3 regions of the Pseudoalteromonas sp. S1727 genome follow, and region 2 is predicted to be linked to each of the others. Evidence: predicted binding sites of a transcription regulator. Region 2 holds the regulator's gene; each other region holds the start of a gene.
What was found. Region 2 encodes sigma-54, which starts transcription at its own class of promoters, with help from an activator protein. Its sites were predicted from a motif close to GTTGGCACGNNNNTNGNNT; they were not measured.

Region 1 (5,717 bases), on a different contig from region 2:
TTCAGACTCGAGCAACTCCCCTGGCACCGCACCACAGTTAATGGCTACAAACGGGCCATCACTGACATGACTGTGTTGATGAATTGCATTTGCTAATAACTCTTTACCTGTACCACTGGCACCTGAAATTAATACATTTACGTGTGTAGGGCCTAGCAATTTAACTTGTTCAAGCAAATGCAGCATAGCGCCACTGCGGGTTACAATATTACTACTTGCTGTGTTTTCATCAGCGCTTAAGCCATGAATTTCAATCGCTTTAGCTAAGCTATCGAATAATTCATCTTTATCTACCGGTTTAGTAATAAACGCGAAAATCCCTTGCTTCGTGGCCTCAACCGCATCGGGAATTGACCCATGCGCGGTCATCATGATCACCGGCAGTGCTGGGTAACGCTGCTGCAACTGACGGTGTAATGCCATACCATCCATTTCATCCATACGTAGATCAGTTACTACCGCATCATACACATGGTTTTTTAATAACTGCAAAGCCGCTATACCACTTTCACAGGTCGTTACTTGATAGCCTTTAGATTCAATACGAATAGCCAGTAACTTTAATAAACTTGCATCATCATCAACCAGTAAAATTCGTGCGCCTTGATTTTGCTCTATCGACATGATTACTGCTCCTTAGTTTCTTCGCGTAGTAATAATTGCTGCTCAATAGTTGCCAACGATGACAGGGTCTCTTGCATTTTATTATTCAGTGCTTGCTGCTCTTTCTTGGCGTCTATTTGTTGTTTTATTTGCTGTTTTTGTAACCATAAATACTGCTTTATATCATCAGGCCAATAATACGCCTGATCAAGCTTTAATAATTGCGTTAATACCTTTTCCGGCGCTAATACATTATTTTTGCAACTAAAATCAAAGTAGTTCTGAATCTCTTTGGTGCCAATATAAGAAACCTTACTCGCCACCACTTTAAAGCCTCCACAGGCCTTCGCATGCCAGCCGATGACGATTTCTGCCGGCGGATACATAGGATCGGTTTTTGGCCGAGGTTTTGGATTTGGTAAACCATCACCTTGTGGCTCAACCACTTTAACAACCTGCTCTGCTTCGGTATTATCTTCTTTTACTGGTTGCTCAGTTAACTCACACCCAGCGAGCCCTAAAGTGGTGAAACACACCACTAAAATGGTATTTAAACGCACGCCCATGCTAATTAACTCCTTGGTTTTTATTGGTTGGATTGATGATTGGGATTTGAATTATAAAACGACAACCTTGTGGTTCATTCTGCTCAAGCAGCAAAGTTCCCATTAATTGCTCAACAGATTCTTTAACAATTGTCAGCCCTAAGCCGCTCCCTTGCGCAGTCACATCTTTAGCATTTTTACCTTGATAAAAAGCACTGAAAATATGTGACTTTTCTTGCTCTTGAATACCTGTGCCCTGATCACTGACGATCATTTTTAAGGTAGAGCCCGCTAACGATAAATGGATATCAACTGCTTGCTGTTGCGGTGAAAACTTCAAGCCATTAGAAATTAGCTGTATTAAAATCATTTCAACAAGCTCTGCTGCTATTTCCAGCGGCTGCTCAGGTAAATCACAATGCCAACATAAACTTTGTTTGCGTGCCACTAAACGGTGCTCAAAGTGATTGTTTATTTTGGTTATTAATTGCGAAAAAACCAACTCACTTAAGTCCTCTTTACTGCTGCGAATTGCATTATAGCTGAGCAAACTGTCTATCATTGCTCGCAAGCGCACCATACTTTGGGTGATAAGCTCCAGTACGGCTTGCTGCTCTTTGTTAATTGGCCCAACGATTTCATCGGTTAATAAGTCGGTCCCTTCCACCATTGATGCTAAAGGAGTTTTCAATTCATGGGTAACATGGCGTAAAAAGGTATCTTTTTGTTGCTCTAATTGATGCAATTGCTCTTGCACCCATTGTAATTTATTACCCAGTTCAACCAGTTCAGCAGAACCCTGTACAGATATTTTTTGCTGCCAATGACCTTGTCCGAGTTTATCAATAACTGAGGTTAAGCCTTTCAATCGACCACTTATACGCCACAAAAAACCACCACCTACGAGTAACGTTAACGGAGTAAGGGCTATCAGCCAATTAATAAAAGAATTTTGTAATGCTTTTAACTGTTGCTGGTTTTTAGTTATTTGTAGTTCGTTTTGATCTCTTAGCCATAAGGTTTGACGAGCGATTAATTCACTCACCGGAATAAATAATTGCGCATCTTGTAGCCCTTCGCTAACAAGCTGTGTATGCGCTAGCTGCAATTCCTTGGCAAGTTGCTGCCATTGGTTAATATAATCCCCTGTAGGACTAATAAAAGTCAGTTCATCAATACTTTGCAACGACGATTGCCATTTATCAACTATCAATTCATCAAGCGATTCACTTTTTAGCACCCAGTTTTGTCGCGTTGCCCGCTCTAAACTATTAAGGTCTTGTTTTAGGTTATTAAATGACTTGGTTATTTGATAGTTATCACTGACGATTTGTTGAGTTACGGCAAGCTGTTTGTTCAACGCATTTAAAAACACAATCACTACCAATGACAATGGCAGTAAAGATAACAAAGTACTAAATAAAAACTGGCCAATTAAATTAGGTCGCCAACGAAGTAAAGCGCTGTACTTTTTAGCGAGTGAGGCCACTGTCGCTACTCCTTTAGTTTAAATATTGAATTATGAAAGGTGTTACTTATACACTAGCTGAATCAATAAGAATAATGAATAAGATGAACTTTATAGCCTCTGTAAAACTACTGACGCTAAATTGAAACAACTTAACCATTTGTTTTTAAGTAATTTTATTAAAAAGCACAAAAAACTGTTGCAAAAAAGACACAGTATTGAGTCATTATTTCACACTGAACTTCACCAAAAAACCATAAACCACTGATATTTAAATAAAAGTATTATTGGCATCATTTTTGTAATACCTGAAGCAACAACTGTTTATAAGGTAATTATATGAAAGTATTAGCTCCACTGTGTTTATGTTGCTGCGCCCTATTTAGCTTTAATAGCTTTGCAATGGATGTTGAGGCTACCTTCGCAGAGCTTGATAAAGACAGCAATGGCACATTAAGTGAAGCCGAAGCTTCGGAAGATGCAGTCTTGCATGAAAGCTTTGAGCAAATTGATAAAGACCAGAATGGTCAAATATCAATGACTGAATTTAAGCAGTTTTTACAATAACTTACCCATAAGGAAATTCAGTTATGAGACAACTTATCGCCGCCTTTTCATTAATGTTTTTAATCATTAGCGCCACCGTTTTAGCATCGCAGCTAAACGTTAAATTTGCACAACTAGATACTAACGCTGACGGACAAATATCATTACTTGAAGCGAAGCAAAATGATGCTTTATTGAAGCAGTTTACTGATCTAGATGATAACAACGACGAGGTGTTATCAGAGCAAGAGTTTGCTAATTTTAAAATTTAAAAGACTTTAAAGTATTTGCCATAATCCCGGAGGGAATGTGTAAACGGATTTAATGTTGGGATTTAAATTATGGCAAATACTTTATCTTTTTACTCGCTAACCTGACTCAAGTTAACTAAAAGGACCTTAACAATGAAAAGCATATTAGTACCATTAACTGTAATGTTAGCTAGCAGCTTTAATGCTATGGCGCTGGATGTAAAACAACGTTTTGATCATTTAGATAACAATAGAGATGGTTACTTAACCGAAAATGAGTTAGATGCCCAGCCACAGCTTATAAAACAGTTTCAGCGTTGGGATACTGACCGAGATAACAAGATTTCACTCGTCGAATTTAAGAACTTTTTAACTAATAACCTGCATTAATGAGTTTCACCAATGAAATACACCATACAATTAGGGTATGCTTTACTCCTTATTGTCAGCTGTAGCAGTTTTGCAACAACTGATAGCATTGCCGAACAATTCAAAAACTTAGACCGTAATCAAGACGGGTTGCTCACTCGCTCAGAGTCAGCGAAAGATCCTGCACTATGGTCACGCTTTAAAAATTACGACAGCGATAAAGATAACAAGTTATCGCTGGCAGAATTTAGCATGTACGCTAATAAGTAAGTGTAGATTATACCACTGTCGCAAAGTTAATTTAATTTAAAGAATGCAACTTGCTTTAAAACCAATTGACTTTGTTCGGCCATACTATTGCTGGTATTCGCAGTTTGTTGCGAAATATCAGCGGTGGTATCGGTTAGAGTGTGGATGGTATGCATATTTTGGCTAATATCAGCAGCAACCGCTGATTGCTCCTCTGCTGCTGTTGCTATTTGCTGTGTTTGGTCGTTTACTTGATTGATCATTTCCATAATCTCTTTTAATAAGCGATTACTTTCATCCATTTTATCTTCAGCTTGTGCTGCAACTCTTGTGCTATCAGCCATCATAGTCACTGCATTTTGACTTGCAGAACGAAGCTGCCCAAGCATTGTTTCAATCTCGTTTACTGAACTATGAGAACGCTGAGCTAAGGTGCGTACTTCATCAGCCACCACAGCAAAACCGCGCCCTTGCTCACCCGCTCTGGCAGCCTCAATTGCAGCGTTGAGTGCTAGTAAATTAGTTTGTTCGGAAATATTACGGATCACATCAAGGATCGTCTCAATTTTACTGGATTCACTTTGCAGTTGATCAACAACGTCTGATGTTTCGTTTAATGTGCCTAGTAAATGGCTCACCGCCTCTTTGGTTTGCTCAGACGCCTCTAATCCACTATTGGCAAGTTGCATCATGCTATCTGAAGCTGTCGCTGACTCAGCAGTATTTACTGCAATACTCTTACTGGTGACAGATAACTCTTCAATTGCAGTGACAGCTTGTGTTGTATGATCAGAGACCTCAGAGGTAGCCGTTTGAATTTGAGTGTTTGAACTGAGTAACTCATCACTATGATTATTAACCTGTGCTACAGAGTTATGAATAGTGGCCAGTGTGGTATTTAAGTGACGAATTGTAGCATCTAAGGTACGACTTAAATCAGCAACTTCATCTTCACCTTCTACTTGAGAGTAGTGATCTAATTCGCCGCGCTGTAGAGCATGGGCACTTTCGCTCACAATCGTTAATCCCATCACCACTTTTTGCGACAACATATGGCTAAATAACACAGCTAAACCAAGCGCAATTAAAATTGATAAATAAAATACTGTATTTGCAAAATCAATGGATTGCTGCGCCGCGGCTTGCGCTTTTGCAACTTGTGCGACATTGATTTTTTCAAACTCGTCAAAAAAATCGGTTAACGCATTGTGAGAGTCCACAAATTCACGATAGATAGCATAATCCGCTTTATTATCAGCTGCGCTTTCCATTGCCTGCTTAAATTGAATTGCTGCTTGCTCGTAGCGCTGCGAGTTATTTTTTAATCTGATAAGTAAATTAGCTTCACCTTTATACGCTTGGCTAATTTGTTGAATGAGTGGCATTGTTAGTGCAACATTTTTATCAATACTATTGAGTAACTCAGGTGCTTGTTCTTTTAAGCCGAGTAAGTAAACAACTTGCAATCCCCTTACCCCAGATAAAATGCCATCTTGAGCTTGCTTTAGATCTGCACTGAGCTTAGTTACCATAAAATTATGTTGATAGAAGCGCTCAAAACCTGCTGCTATTTGATTATTAGCAACTTTAATAAATGCCATCGCAACAATAAAAATGATGCATATTAAAGCTGATAAGAGTATGAATTTGCTACGCATAGCCAGTTGGTTAAGCTTCATTTATGTT
Region 2 (5,717 bases):
ATTTTATTGTGCTGACTATGGACTATTCTTGCTCGTTAAAGCGGTGCGCAATCAGCTCTCCAATAGCAGCAAGTGCGAGTTCGGCATCGGGCCCTTCACACACAACTTTAACTTCTTTACCTTGGCTGCTTTCTAATAACATTAGGCCTAGAACACTGTCGCCAGCGGCTTGTTTGTCATCTTGGTGAAGTGTGATACTGGCATCAAACTGCACGGCTAACTGTGCTAATACACTGGCTGCGCGGGCATGTAATCCAAGTTTGTTTTTTATTAAAAATGTATCTTCTAAGCGCATCCACATTCCTTACTGTAACAGTGGTTGTTATTCTTGCTCGCGATGGCGAATTTTTACATTGCTGTGGCTCATTGAAAAGCTTTCGCCAATGGTTTGCGCTAAATAAACCGAACGATGTTGGCCACCTGTGCAGCCGATTGCAATGGTTAAATAACTGCGGTTATTACGTTCTAAGTGCGGTAACCAGGTTTGTACAAAGGTTTGGATCTGCCAAGTGAATTTTTGCACAATACTGTGGCTGGCTAAGTAATCTTTAACTGGTTGATCAAGACCTGTCAGTGGCTTTAGCTCAGGCTCCCAATGGGGGTTAGGTAAAAAGCGCGCGTCAAATACATAATCCGCTTCTTTTGGAATACCATGTTTAAAGCCAAACGATTCAAAGGTGATAATTAGCTTTTTATCTTTTTTACCTAAAATCTTTTCGCGAATCGTCTCGGCAAGTTGATGAACACTTAGATCAGTGGTATCTAACATAAAGTCAGCACGTGTTGTTAACACATCAAGTAATACTTTTTCTTGTTTGATGGCTAAATCAAGCGGCAATGAATCTAAAGAAAGTGGATGCAAACGGCGCGTTTCAGAAAAACGTTTGATCAGTGTTTGATCATCACAATCTAAATAAAATAATGTTGGATTGGCAAAGCCGGGTAAGTACTCAAGAATGTCGTTAAATTCTTCTTGTTCTTTGGGTAAGTTACGAACATCAATACTAACAGCAATTTTGTCGTAATTATCAGAGACACTACGAACTAATGAAGGCAGTAAGTTTACAGGGATATTATCGACACAATAATAACCAAGATCTTCAACTACACGCAGGGCAACCGATTTACCTGAGCCAGAGCGCCCACTGATGATGATTAACTCCATGTAAACTCTCCTTCACTTAATAGCAATTTTATTAAAAACATGATCACTCTAGCTGGTTAAATAACTCATTAACGTTATTAAAAATTATGTGTACAGAATAACTACCTGTCATAATTTTTCCTTGTTATTGAACTACTTTGTACCGCCATAATAGATCACTAACGCAAGAGGTATGACTTACGATTGCTCAACAATAACGTGATATAAATCTTGATCTGTTTTCGCGCTACGTAGTTGTTTACAAAAATCTTTGTCGTTAAGTTTATCAGCAATTGTGGCTAACGTCTTTAAATGAAGTTGACTATCACCCTCTGGTACGATGAGAGCGACAAACAGATCCACAGGGCGATTATCAATTGCGTCAAAATTAATAGGCGTTTCGCTCACTAAAATGATTGCTAGTGGATTTTCAATACCACTCATTCGACCATGAGGAATGGCAATGCCACGACCAATACCAGTACTACCTAGTTTTTCTCTAGCGAGTAATGCATCGAGGATTTCTTGTTGTGATAGCTGAGGAAGTTGTTCATGAGCCAATTGGCTGATAAATTCAATGATCCGTTTTTTGCTATTAAAAAGGACCGCAGTTTTACTGCAGTCCTGGCAAATAAGTGAGCTTAATTTCATAGTGTTAGTGTCGAGCGTGCTTCTCTTTGTGTTTGATTACTTGACGGTCGAGCTTGTCGATTAGTCCGTCAATGGCTGCATACATGTCTTGATGTTCAGTTGAAGCAAATAACTCAGCACCACTGACATGGATGGTGGCTTCTGCTTTTTGGCTTAGCTTTTCTACGTCAAGAATAACATGGACATTGTTGATGTGATCAAAATGCCTCTCAAGCTTCGCAAACTTATTGTTTACATAGTCTCTTAATGAATCAGTAATTTCTACGTGACGACCAGTTAAATTTAGTTGCATAAGCATTTTCCTTTTTTGATTTTACGCCTTAAATCAAACTCTTTCTTTGATTTGACGGTGGAATAGCCAGTGACTCGCGGTATTTTGCAATAGTCCGTCTAGCTACTTTGATACCTTGCTCTGCCAATATATCTGCAATTTTACTATCACTCAATGGTTTCGCTGAGTTTTCTGCGCTAATCAGTTTTTTGATTAGTGCGCGAATAGCTGTCGATGAGCATTCGCCGCCATTTTCAGTACTAACATGGCTTGAGAAAAAATACTTTAACTCAAAAATACCACGCGGGGTATGCATGTATTTTTGGGTAGTTACACGAGAAATTGTTGACTCATGCATCTCTACCATTTCAGCAACGTCATTGAGTACCATAGGTCGCATGGCTTCAGGGCCATGTTCAAAGAAACCTTGCTGCTGTTTTACGATGCAATTGGTTACTTTGAGCAATGTGTCATTGCGACTTTCTAGGCTTTTTATAAACCATTTAGCTTCTTGCAGATGCGAACGAATAAACTGACTATCAGTGCTCGACTTTACTGAGCGCGACATAGCTGCATATTGGCTGTTCACTCTGATTTTTGGCATGCTGTCTGGATTAAGTTCAACCACCCAGCGGCCTTTAATTTTTTTCACTGATACGTCAGGAATAACGTATTCTGACTCTTCTCGTACTATGGTATCCGCAGGCTTTGGATTTAGGCTGTGGATCAGAGTCATCACTTCTTTTAGTTCATCTTCCTTAAGCTTAGTCTTTTTCATCAAAGTGCGATAGTCGCGACTAGCTAATAAATCGATATGATCAGTTAAAATCATTTTTGTCTCATTAATCCAAGGGGTTGCCGGATCAAATTGATTTAGCTGAATACATAAACACTCTTGTAGACTGCGAGCCGCGATGCCTACAGGGTCAAATAATTGGATACGTTTTAAAACCGCTTGTACTTCGTCAAGTTCGATTTCTTCTTCGTTGTTGCCTTGATTTAAGCTCTCTACAATATCTTCACAGCTAAGCGTTAAAATACCTGAGTCATCAATGGCCTCAACAATTGCAATGGCTATTGCTTCATCTGTAGGGCTAAATGGAGTTAGCTGTAGCTGCCACATTAAATATTCATGCAAGGTTTCTGTTGAGGCGCCTTGATATATAGATTCGTCCTCTGGCATTGGGCCTGCTGAGCTATTTGGCGCAGCGCTCATGTACTCATCCCATGTGACATCCATCGCCATTTCATCACTGAGTGTTTCTTTGGTGAGTGCTTCGCTGCTTTCTTGTTCGTATTCGCTGGGCTTGTCATCTGCTGAGGCGCTAACGGTTAAGTCGTCGTTATCTTGCTTTTGCTCATTCTTGCCCGCCGTGTCGTCTGAATACTCATGCTCTTCTAGCTCTAGTAACGGATTGCTATCTAGCGCTTCTTGAATTTCTTGCTGCAGATCCAATGTGCTGAGCTGCAATAAGCGGATAGCTTGTTGCAGTTGCGGTGTCATTGTAAGTTGCTGGCCCATGCGCAGCTGGAGTGATTGCCTCATGTATCTCTAACAATCCTTTTATTGTTGTCATTGTTAAGTTTAGCAGATGCTTAGCCAAAGTGTGGCTTTATAGCCTAAATTGCTCACCTAGGTAAACATCGCGAACTGTTTGGTCGGCGAGTACATGCTCAGGTGTGCCTGATGCAATTAACTCCCCATGAGAAACTATGTAGGCTTTTTCACAAACATCAAGAGTTTCTCGTACATTATGGTCGGTGATAAGCACGCCAATACCACGGTTTTTAAGGTGTTCAATAATCTTCTTTATATCTAACACTGAAATTGGATCAACACCAGCAAAAGGCTCATCTAACAAGATAAATTTTGGGTCTGCGGCTAATGCACGGGCAATTTCAACACGACGACGTTCACCGCCAGATAGAGCCATACCTTGGCTGTCGCGAATATGTTGAATGCTAAATTCATCAAGTAAGCTGTCAAGAGCTTCTTCTCTTGCTTGTTTTTTAAGGTCTTTTCGGGTCTCTAAAATAGCCATCAAATTTTGATAAACAGTCAATTTACGAAAAATTGATGACTCTTGCGGTAAGTAACCAATCCCCAAGCGAGCGCGACTATGCATTGGCAGTAAGGTGATGTCGTTGTCATCAATACTGATCTTGCCTTTGTCGCTAGGCACTAAGCCTACAATCATATAAAAGGTTGTGGTTTTACCCGCACCATTTGGGCCCAGTAAGCCAACAATGCTGCCGGCGGTAACTTCTAAGCCTACACTTTTGACAACTTGGCGACCTTTGTAGCTTTTAGCTAAAAATTCAGCTTTTAATGTACTCATGGCTGGCCTTTAGATTTGTCTTTTTTGTTACTTACCGGTACTAAAATAGTGTGCACGCGATCATTTGAGCTTTCGCCTTTTTCGGCGCTGATAAGCTGTTGGTCCATGTCGTAGGTAATGCTTTTAGCATTAATTTTTTGCCCTGCTTGAGTAACCTGCGCATCGCCAATTAAGGTTAAGTAGCGCTTGGCAACGTCGTAACGAACTTCTTTAGCGCTGGCGCTCATAATTGTGCCATCAGCTTGTTTTTCTTCAAAATAAGCTGGACTTCCTGTGGCTACAAGCAGTTGTTTATTGTCGCCTAAGTCTTCACGTTTGTGTACTTCAAGGCGATCAGCTTTAATACGACGGTTACCATGAATAATTTCAACGTTGTTTTCAAAAATACCGATGTTATCTTTTAACTGGGCAAGTTGTTTTTCTGCACTGATCGATACTTGGTCCGCAGGTGGTAAATTAGTCTCAGCAAAGCTTGCAAAGGCCATGAATAAGCTTGGTATAACAAGCAAGTGAGCAAATTTATTGGTCATAATATATGGTTCGCGTATGGTTAATTAGTTCTACCACTTCGGCTTTTAAGTCGGCATTGAGGCCGCGCCCAGTGATCTTTAAATTTGGCCCAATCAATTCTACAGGTTGTTCAGAGCTCATGGTTTGTAGTTCAATATCAACCTGAATGTTATCTGCATTGATGTGCTCAATCATGGCATTGTTGGTCAGGTTTTTAGCCACCACATTGCCTTCTAAAATTAATTGATGGTTTTCATATAAAGTGGCTTCGTTTGCATTAATTTGCCACGTTTGTTGTTGATTATATAAAGTAAAAATAGGTTGCTCAAAGTAAGTGAAGCCTAACTGTTGATAGAGCTCCATTTTTGCAGCGGTTACTTTGTGGCTAATTTTACCTTGTTCATCAAATGCTGTTTGTTTTAATGCTACGGCAGTGTAATCGGGTTTTGCTATTATATCTTCTTGGTTTTGTGGTGCATTTGTTGGCTGATTAAAATAGGGAAACCACAACCACACCATGCAAGCGACGAACAATACGCATAATATTAAACGCGCACTATTCATGAGCTAGTCCCTTCGCTTGTTAGTGACTTACCATTTTCAAGCATCAATAAATCAGTGAGCTCACGCACTGCACCAAAACCACCTGGTAGCATGGTTGTATAATGCGAGATGCGTTTGATGAGCGGGTGTGCATCATTCACTGCTACAGCAAAACCGACTAATTCCATAACCGGCATATCTGGTCCATCGTCACCTATATAGGCTATTTGCTCATCTGTTAACTGCAATTTATTTTTGA
Region 3 (5,717 bases), on a different contig from region 2:
TATAGCCGTCATTTAAATCTAGTAACTCATACACTTGGCGACATTGCAACTTTGCACCGGCTCGGAGCGTACGCTGTAAATTATCAATATCTTTTCCTAAATCAATAAATTGAACCCGAAAAGCTTGGCGGTAAATGAGTTGCTGAACCGCATTAGTAAAACCATTTTGTAAAGAAATGCGACTCACTAAATTATCAAATGGCCGCGGTTTTGCTCGGTACTTGGCTTTTAATACAAACAAATGCACAGTGCGGATTTTTTTATCATCCCAAATAGCGCCAAATGTGGAATTAAAAAACGTATGCGCAATCGGTTGATTTTCATGCTCTGCAACCATTTTCCCATAAATATGTTTTGCCTGTCGCCAAAGTTGTGGTTCATGCAATTCTTGAAATGCAATGATCCGCACCGCCTCACTAACATTTTTAACTTGCCGTTCGTATACTTGCAATCGCTCTCGCATTGCTGACTGAACACCTTGCCACTGTTGCTGCTCAAAGCGACTTTGCGCTCCTAAGGTGATATTTAAAAACTCTGCGAACATAGCTTCAAAACCTGCAAACACCGCTCGGGCTAATTTAGTCGCAATCACTTGCTGCAGTGCGTTTTCTAGCTCAACTGACACGGATTGTGGCGGCTCTAATTCAGGCATATTTTTATCACTTATGGCGACTATTTTTCATTACTGGTTTACACACCTTAGCAAGCAGGCTTTAATTTAGATAATTAATACAGCGAATAAATAAGATTGATTAAATGAATATACGTAATGTCGATCTCAACCTGCTGGTGTACTTAAATGTACTCATAGATGAGCGAAATGTCTCTAAAGCAGCAAATAAACTAGCGCTCACCCAACCTGCAATGAGTAACGCATTAAAGCGTTTACGAGATTTGTTTGATGATCCTCTGCTAGTGCGCGCCGCAGGTTCAATGACACCAACCGCAAAAGCACTGAGTTTAAAGCCTGAAATTGAAGCTTTACTAAAAATGGCTGAAGCTATCACCCAACCCAGTGATGTTTTTGATCCAAGCACAGCACAAGCAACATTTCGCATAATGGCCAACGATTATTTAGAGTCAACCTTAGTCGCGCCTTTTATTACCGCACAGCTGAATAAACATCCGGGATTAAACTTTGATGTGCTGAGTCCAAGTGATGTCAGCCTACAAGATATGGAAAAAGGCAGTATTGATTTAGCTATCAATCGTTTTAATGGCTTACCCCGCTCGTTTCACCAAGCCAGTGTGTGGCGTGACAATTATTGCTGCTTAATGCACCCTGCAAACTCTTTCTTGCAAAAGCCTGATTTAGAAAACTATTTAGCAAGTGAGCATATTTGGGTTAATCGTGCAGGTTGGGGAGCAGAAGCTGCGGTGACAAATAAATCCGGCAGTCAAAAACTAGGGTGGGTCGATGAAGCTTTATGGCAACTTGAACAAACTCGTCATATTAGGGTGTTTACCCGCCACTATATGATAGCCAGCTTGCTTTGCCAGTCACCTCAGTTAATTGCCACCCTGCCACGGCGACAAGCCATGTTACTTACAAAACATACAGAGTTAGTCATAAGCCCCGTTCCCTTTCAAATTGTGCCTATTGAAGTAAAAATGCTCTGGAGTCCACTGCTTCACCATGCCAGTCCTCACCAATGGTTACGTCGTGAATTATTAGCATTTGCGCAAACGATTGCTGATAGGTAATGAGTAAAGAGCAGTTCAATGTGGTGTAAATAACGATAAAAAATCCGTAATAAGCTTTGCTCATTACGGATTTTAGCTGTTTGTCATTCGTTCGCTTAACGACGCTGTGCCGATAATCGCTTATTTTAAACTGAACACCGGTTAACGACGTTTAGTTTGTTTGACGCGATTATTGTGCTTTTTAACAGCTTTACGAATTTGATTAATTTTAGCGCGCTTATCTTTACGCTTTTCAGGCATTACTGATAATTTAGTTTGTGTTTCACGACCTAATTTAACTGTTTTACGTAAGTAGTTAACCGTCTCTAGATCAAGCTCAGCCCAACCACCTTGTGGTAAGCGTTTATCGAGCTCTAATTTACCGTAACGAATACGGATCAGACGTGATACTTCGACATCTTGAGATTGCCATAAACGACGTACTTCACGATTACGTCCCTCAGTTAAAGTGACGTTATACCAACGGTTGATGCCTTCCCCGCCCAATGGTTTTATGTTTAGGAATTTAGCCATGCCATCTTCAAGCTCAACGCCTTTACTTAAGTTTTTGATGGTTTCAGCTGTCACTTCACCAAATACACGGGCTGAGTATTCACGCTCAACTTCATAGCTTGGGTGCATTAAACGATTGGCAAGTTCACCATCATTGGTGAATAACATTAAACCTGCAGTATTTATATCTAGTCGGCCCACAGCAATCCAGCGTTCACCATCAATACGAGGTAAGCGGTCAAATACTGTGCGGCGCCCTTCTGGATCTTTTCGTGTACATAACTCACCCTCCGGCTTGTTATACATGATAACGCGGCAAATGCGTTCTGCTTTTTCTTCAATCTTCACGGTGTGACCATCAACACGGATCAAATCCGTTTCTTCTACGCGGTCACCTAACTTTGCCACTTTACCATTAACACTCACGCGATTTGCATCAATGTATTTTTCCATTTCACGACGAGAGCCAACACCCGCTCTTGCCAATACTTTTTGTAACTTTTCACCTTGTATACTCATTCGGACAGTTCTCTCACAGAAGGATCACTCAATAACTGGTCTATTTTACTTTGCTGCTGCTCTGGCAGTGGCGGTAAATTTTCTAACCCTGTTAACGAAAAATAATCTAAAAATTGTTTGGTTGTCGCATATAAAGCAGGCCTACCTGGCACCTCTTTATGGCCAACAACATGTATCCACTCACGTTCGAGCAGACTTTTAATAATACCCGAGCCAACAGTGACGCCACGGACTTGCTCGATTTCTCCTCGGGTGATCGGTTGACGATACGCGATGAGCGATAACGTCTCCAATAAAGCGCGAGAATATTTAGGTGCGCGTTCTTGCCAGAGGTTATTTAACCAAGGCGCTAAACTCGCACAGGCTTGAAATCGAAAGCCGCTACCCACTTCAACTAGCCGGATACCTCGGGTTTGATAATGAATTTGGATTTGTTCAAGTGCGAGGTTAATGCGCGTCATCGACACACTCAAATCACCTAATACCGTTTCTTTTAAGTGCCGCTTACTAAGGGGTTTTCCAGCAACAAAAATAGCCGCTTCAATGATCTCAACAAGTTGTTCATCACTAATTCGTCGCCCCGCCATACCTATTTCTAACCTAATAAACTTGCGTAACGTAATATTATGACAGATCAAACTTAAACTGGGAAAAACTATCGTTAAATATCTATAAAAAATGCCAATAACACAGTTATTGGCATTGAGGTTTTCTATTTAACTTTGATAAATTAACTCTTTCTTATCATCTCAAGAGCTTCATCTTCGGCAACATCACTGCCATAAGTTTGAATATAACTAATGAATTCTTGCTTACTGACGCGTTTATCTTGGTTTTTATCCATATAGCCAAAATGATTTGCTATATCGTCATCATTGGCTTCTGTCACTGAAATATAACCATTGCTGTCATTGTCTAATGAGCTGAAGTTATTTTCTATAGGATCAAATTTCGCGATTTCAGCTTTAAAGGCTGAATCACTCACTTCACTATCACTGGCAACTTTGCCTGTGTTAAGCTGCATATAAGTATTAAATTCTTGACGACTGAGTTGCTCATCCATATTCGTATCAATATTTGAAAAATGTTGCCAAATATTATCGTCGTCAGCTTCTGCTTTTGAGATAAAACCGTCATCATCGTTATCTAAGCTACCAAAACCACTGTCAATTTTTGACATTGAAGATGTAGCACAAGCTGATAAACTCACCGTTGCTAAAATTGTAGCTGCTAAAGTTAACTTTTTCATAAGACATTTCCTTGTAGTTAAATTAAATGCAAGAAAATATATACAAATTAAACGCCAACTTTAAAAACCTTTAAATTCATAAACTTAAAGTTTTAAAATCATTTGACAGCAGTGTTTACTGCAATGCTTTCATAAAAGCATGTAAAAGTTGCAGATGAGCTACATAATTAAACATTTCACTATTTTGCTTGTATTTTAAGCAAGGTATTTTTAATAAATAAGCACATGTACCCGACCTTATTTGATGGTAGAATTTGCATAATCTATGAAAAGCTAACTCTAATTTAAAGGTCTAGCCATGAAAGTAATTTCATTTAACATTAATGGGCTGCGAGCTCGCCTGCATCAACTACAAGCAATTATTGATAAACATCAGCCTGATATAATCGGTTTACAAGAAATAAAAGTACACGATGAAGCTTTTCCACTCGAAGATGTGCAAAAAATGGGTTACCACGTGTATTTTCATGGCCAAAAAGCCCATTATGGTGTAGCGATGTTATGCAAAAATGAACCTAAATCTGTGGTTAAAGGATTTGCAACAGACAGTGAAGAATCGCAAAAACGTATGATCAGTGTTACGGTCACTCAAGAAAACGGCCGTGATTTAACCGTAATGAATGGTTATTTCCCACAAGGTGATAACATCAGCCATGAGGTTAAATTTCCATATAAGCGCCAATTCTATCGCGATCTTATGACCCATTTAAACACCCATCACAATAGTGAAGAAGATGTGATTGTAATGGGTGATATTAATATCTCTCCAACCGATCTTGATATTGGCATTGGTGAGGTTAACCGTAAGCGCTGGTTAAAAACCGGTAAATGCTCATTTCAACCTGAAGAGCGTCAATGGCTTGCAACTTTGCTTGAATGGGGCTTTAAAGACACATTCCGCGAATTACACCCAGACACAATAGAGCAATATTCATGGTTTGATTATCGTTCAAAAGGTTTTGATGATAATCGTGGCCTGCGTATAGACGTTGTTTTAGCAACCCCAGCATTGGCTGCCCGCTGCAGCGATGCTGGCATTGATTATGAACTACGTGGTATCGAAAAACCATCAGATCATGCACCAATTTGGTCTACTTTTAGCTAAATAACATGCTTGAGCTAATAGAAGCGCCGATAATAAACAGCACTATTCAAGTAATGACTTGGCTTATTGTCGGCTGCATTTTTTTGCTCAGTATTAGTAAAAAACAATATCAACGGTTACTTGCAACACCAGCACGACAAACCGGTGTATTCGCGTGTGCCTTAGTATTTATACTGCTGTGGCGTATTAAAGCTGGTATCTTGCCGGGCCTTGAATTACACATACTTGGTGTGACCGCCATCACACTAATTTTAGGGTGGCGCTTTGCATTACTCAGCGCTACGCTTGCCAGCTTACTCTTAGCCGCCTTTAATCAAATTAGTATCACGCAGTTACCCGTGCATTTACTACTTAGCGCTTATTTGCCCATTTTAGTCAGCTATGGTCTTTTTATACTCTGTTACAGCCTCCTGCCACGACACTTTTTTATCTATATCTTTGTCTGTGCGTTTATTTGTGCTGCTTTAATTGCCTGTTTGAAGATTATTGCTGTGAGCGTATTTTATTATTTAACCGGTAGCTATAACTGGTTTGAATTAAGTGAAAATTACCTCTACTTATGTGCCATCATTTGGTTTCCTGAAGCCATGCTCAATGGGATGGCCATAACTTTATTGATCACCTATCGCCCACATTGGGTTAAAACTT

Region 1: a site for sigma-54 is predicted at 2,903-2,921, ahead of CWB85_RS13300 (EF-hand domain-containing protein). Genes of this name have one in related genera too.
Region 3: a site for sigma-54 is predicted at 4,005-4,023, ahead of CWB85_RS19870 (EF-hand domain-containing protein). Genes of this name have one in related genera too.

What each region holds. Positions count from the first base shown of each region.
Region 1 covers NZ_PNDT01000053.1:31,612-37,328, reverse strand. The annotation lists gene CWB85_RS13315 (sigma 54-interacting transcriptional regulator) at 1-624, opposite strand, end outside; gene CWB85_RS13310 (hypothetical protein) at 627-1,169, opposite strand; gene CWB85_RS13305 (sensor histidine kinase) at 1,171-2,637, opposite strand; gene CWB85_RS13300 (EF-hand domain-containing protein) at 2,956-3,183, shown strand; gene CWB85_RS13295 (hypothetical protein) at 3,207-3,434, shown strand; gene CWB85_RS13290 (EF-hand domain-containing protein) at 3,567-3,803, shown strand; gene CWB85_RS13285 (EF-hand domain-containing protein) at 3,816-4,052, shown strand; gene CWB85_RS13280 (methyl-accepting chemotaxis protein) at 4,079-5,710, opposite strand.
Region 2 covers NZ_PNDT01000110.1:11,600-17,316, reverse strand. The annotation lists gene CWB85_RS19225 (HPr family phosphocarrier protein) at 23-295, opposite strand; gene rapZ (RNase adapter RapZ) at 323-1,165, opposite strand; gene ptsN (PTS IIA-like nitrogen regulatory protein PtsN) at 1,343-1,795, opposite strand; gene hpf (ribosome hibernation promoting factor) at 1,800-2,087, opposite strand; gene CWB85_RS19205 (RNA polymerase factor sigma-54) at 2,116-3,612, opposite strand; gene lptB (LPS export ABC transporter ATP-binding protein) at 3,680-4,405, opposite strand; gene lptA (lipopolysaccharide transport periplasmic protein LptA) at 4,402-4,935, opposite strand; gene lptC (LPS export ABC transporter periplasmic protein LptC) at 4,925-5,479, opposite strand; gene kdsC (3-deoxy-manno-octulosonate-8-phosphatase KdsC) at 5,476-5,717, opposite strand, start outside.
Region 3 covers NZ_PNDT01000119.1:11,218-16,934, reverse strand. The annotation lists gene aceK (bifunctional isocitrate dehydrogenase kinase/phosphatase) at 1-652, opposite strand, end outside; gene CWB85_RS19885 (LysR family transcriptional regulator) at 757-1,704, shown strand; gene rluB (23S rRNA pseudouridine(2605) synthase RluB) at 1,846-2,715, opposite strand; gene scpB (SMC-Scp complex subunit ScpB) at 2,712-3,302, opposite strand; gene CWB85_RS19870 (EF-hand domain-containing protein) at 3,446-3,964, opposite strand; gene xthA (exodeoxyribonuclease III) at 4,263-5,069, shown strand; gene CWB85_RS19860 (energy-coupling factor ABC transporter permease) at 5,075-5,717, shown strand, end outside.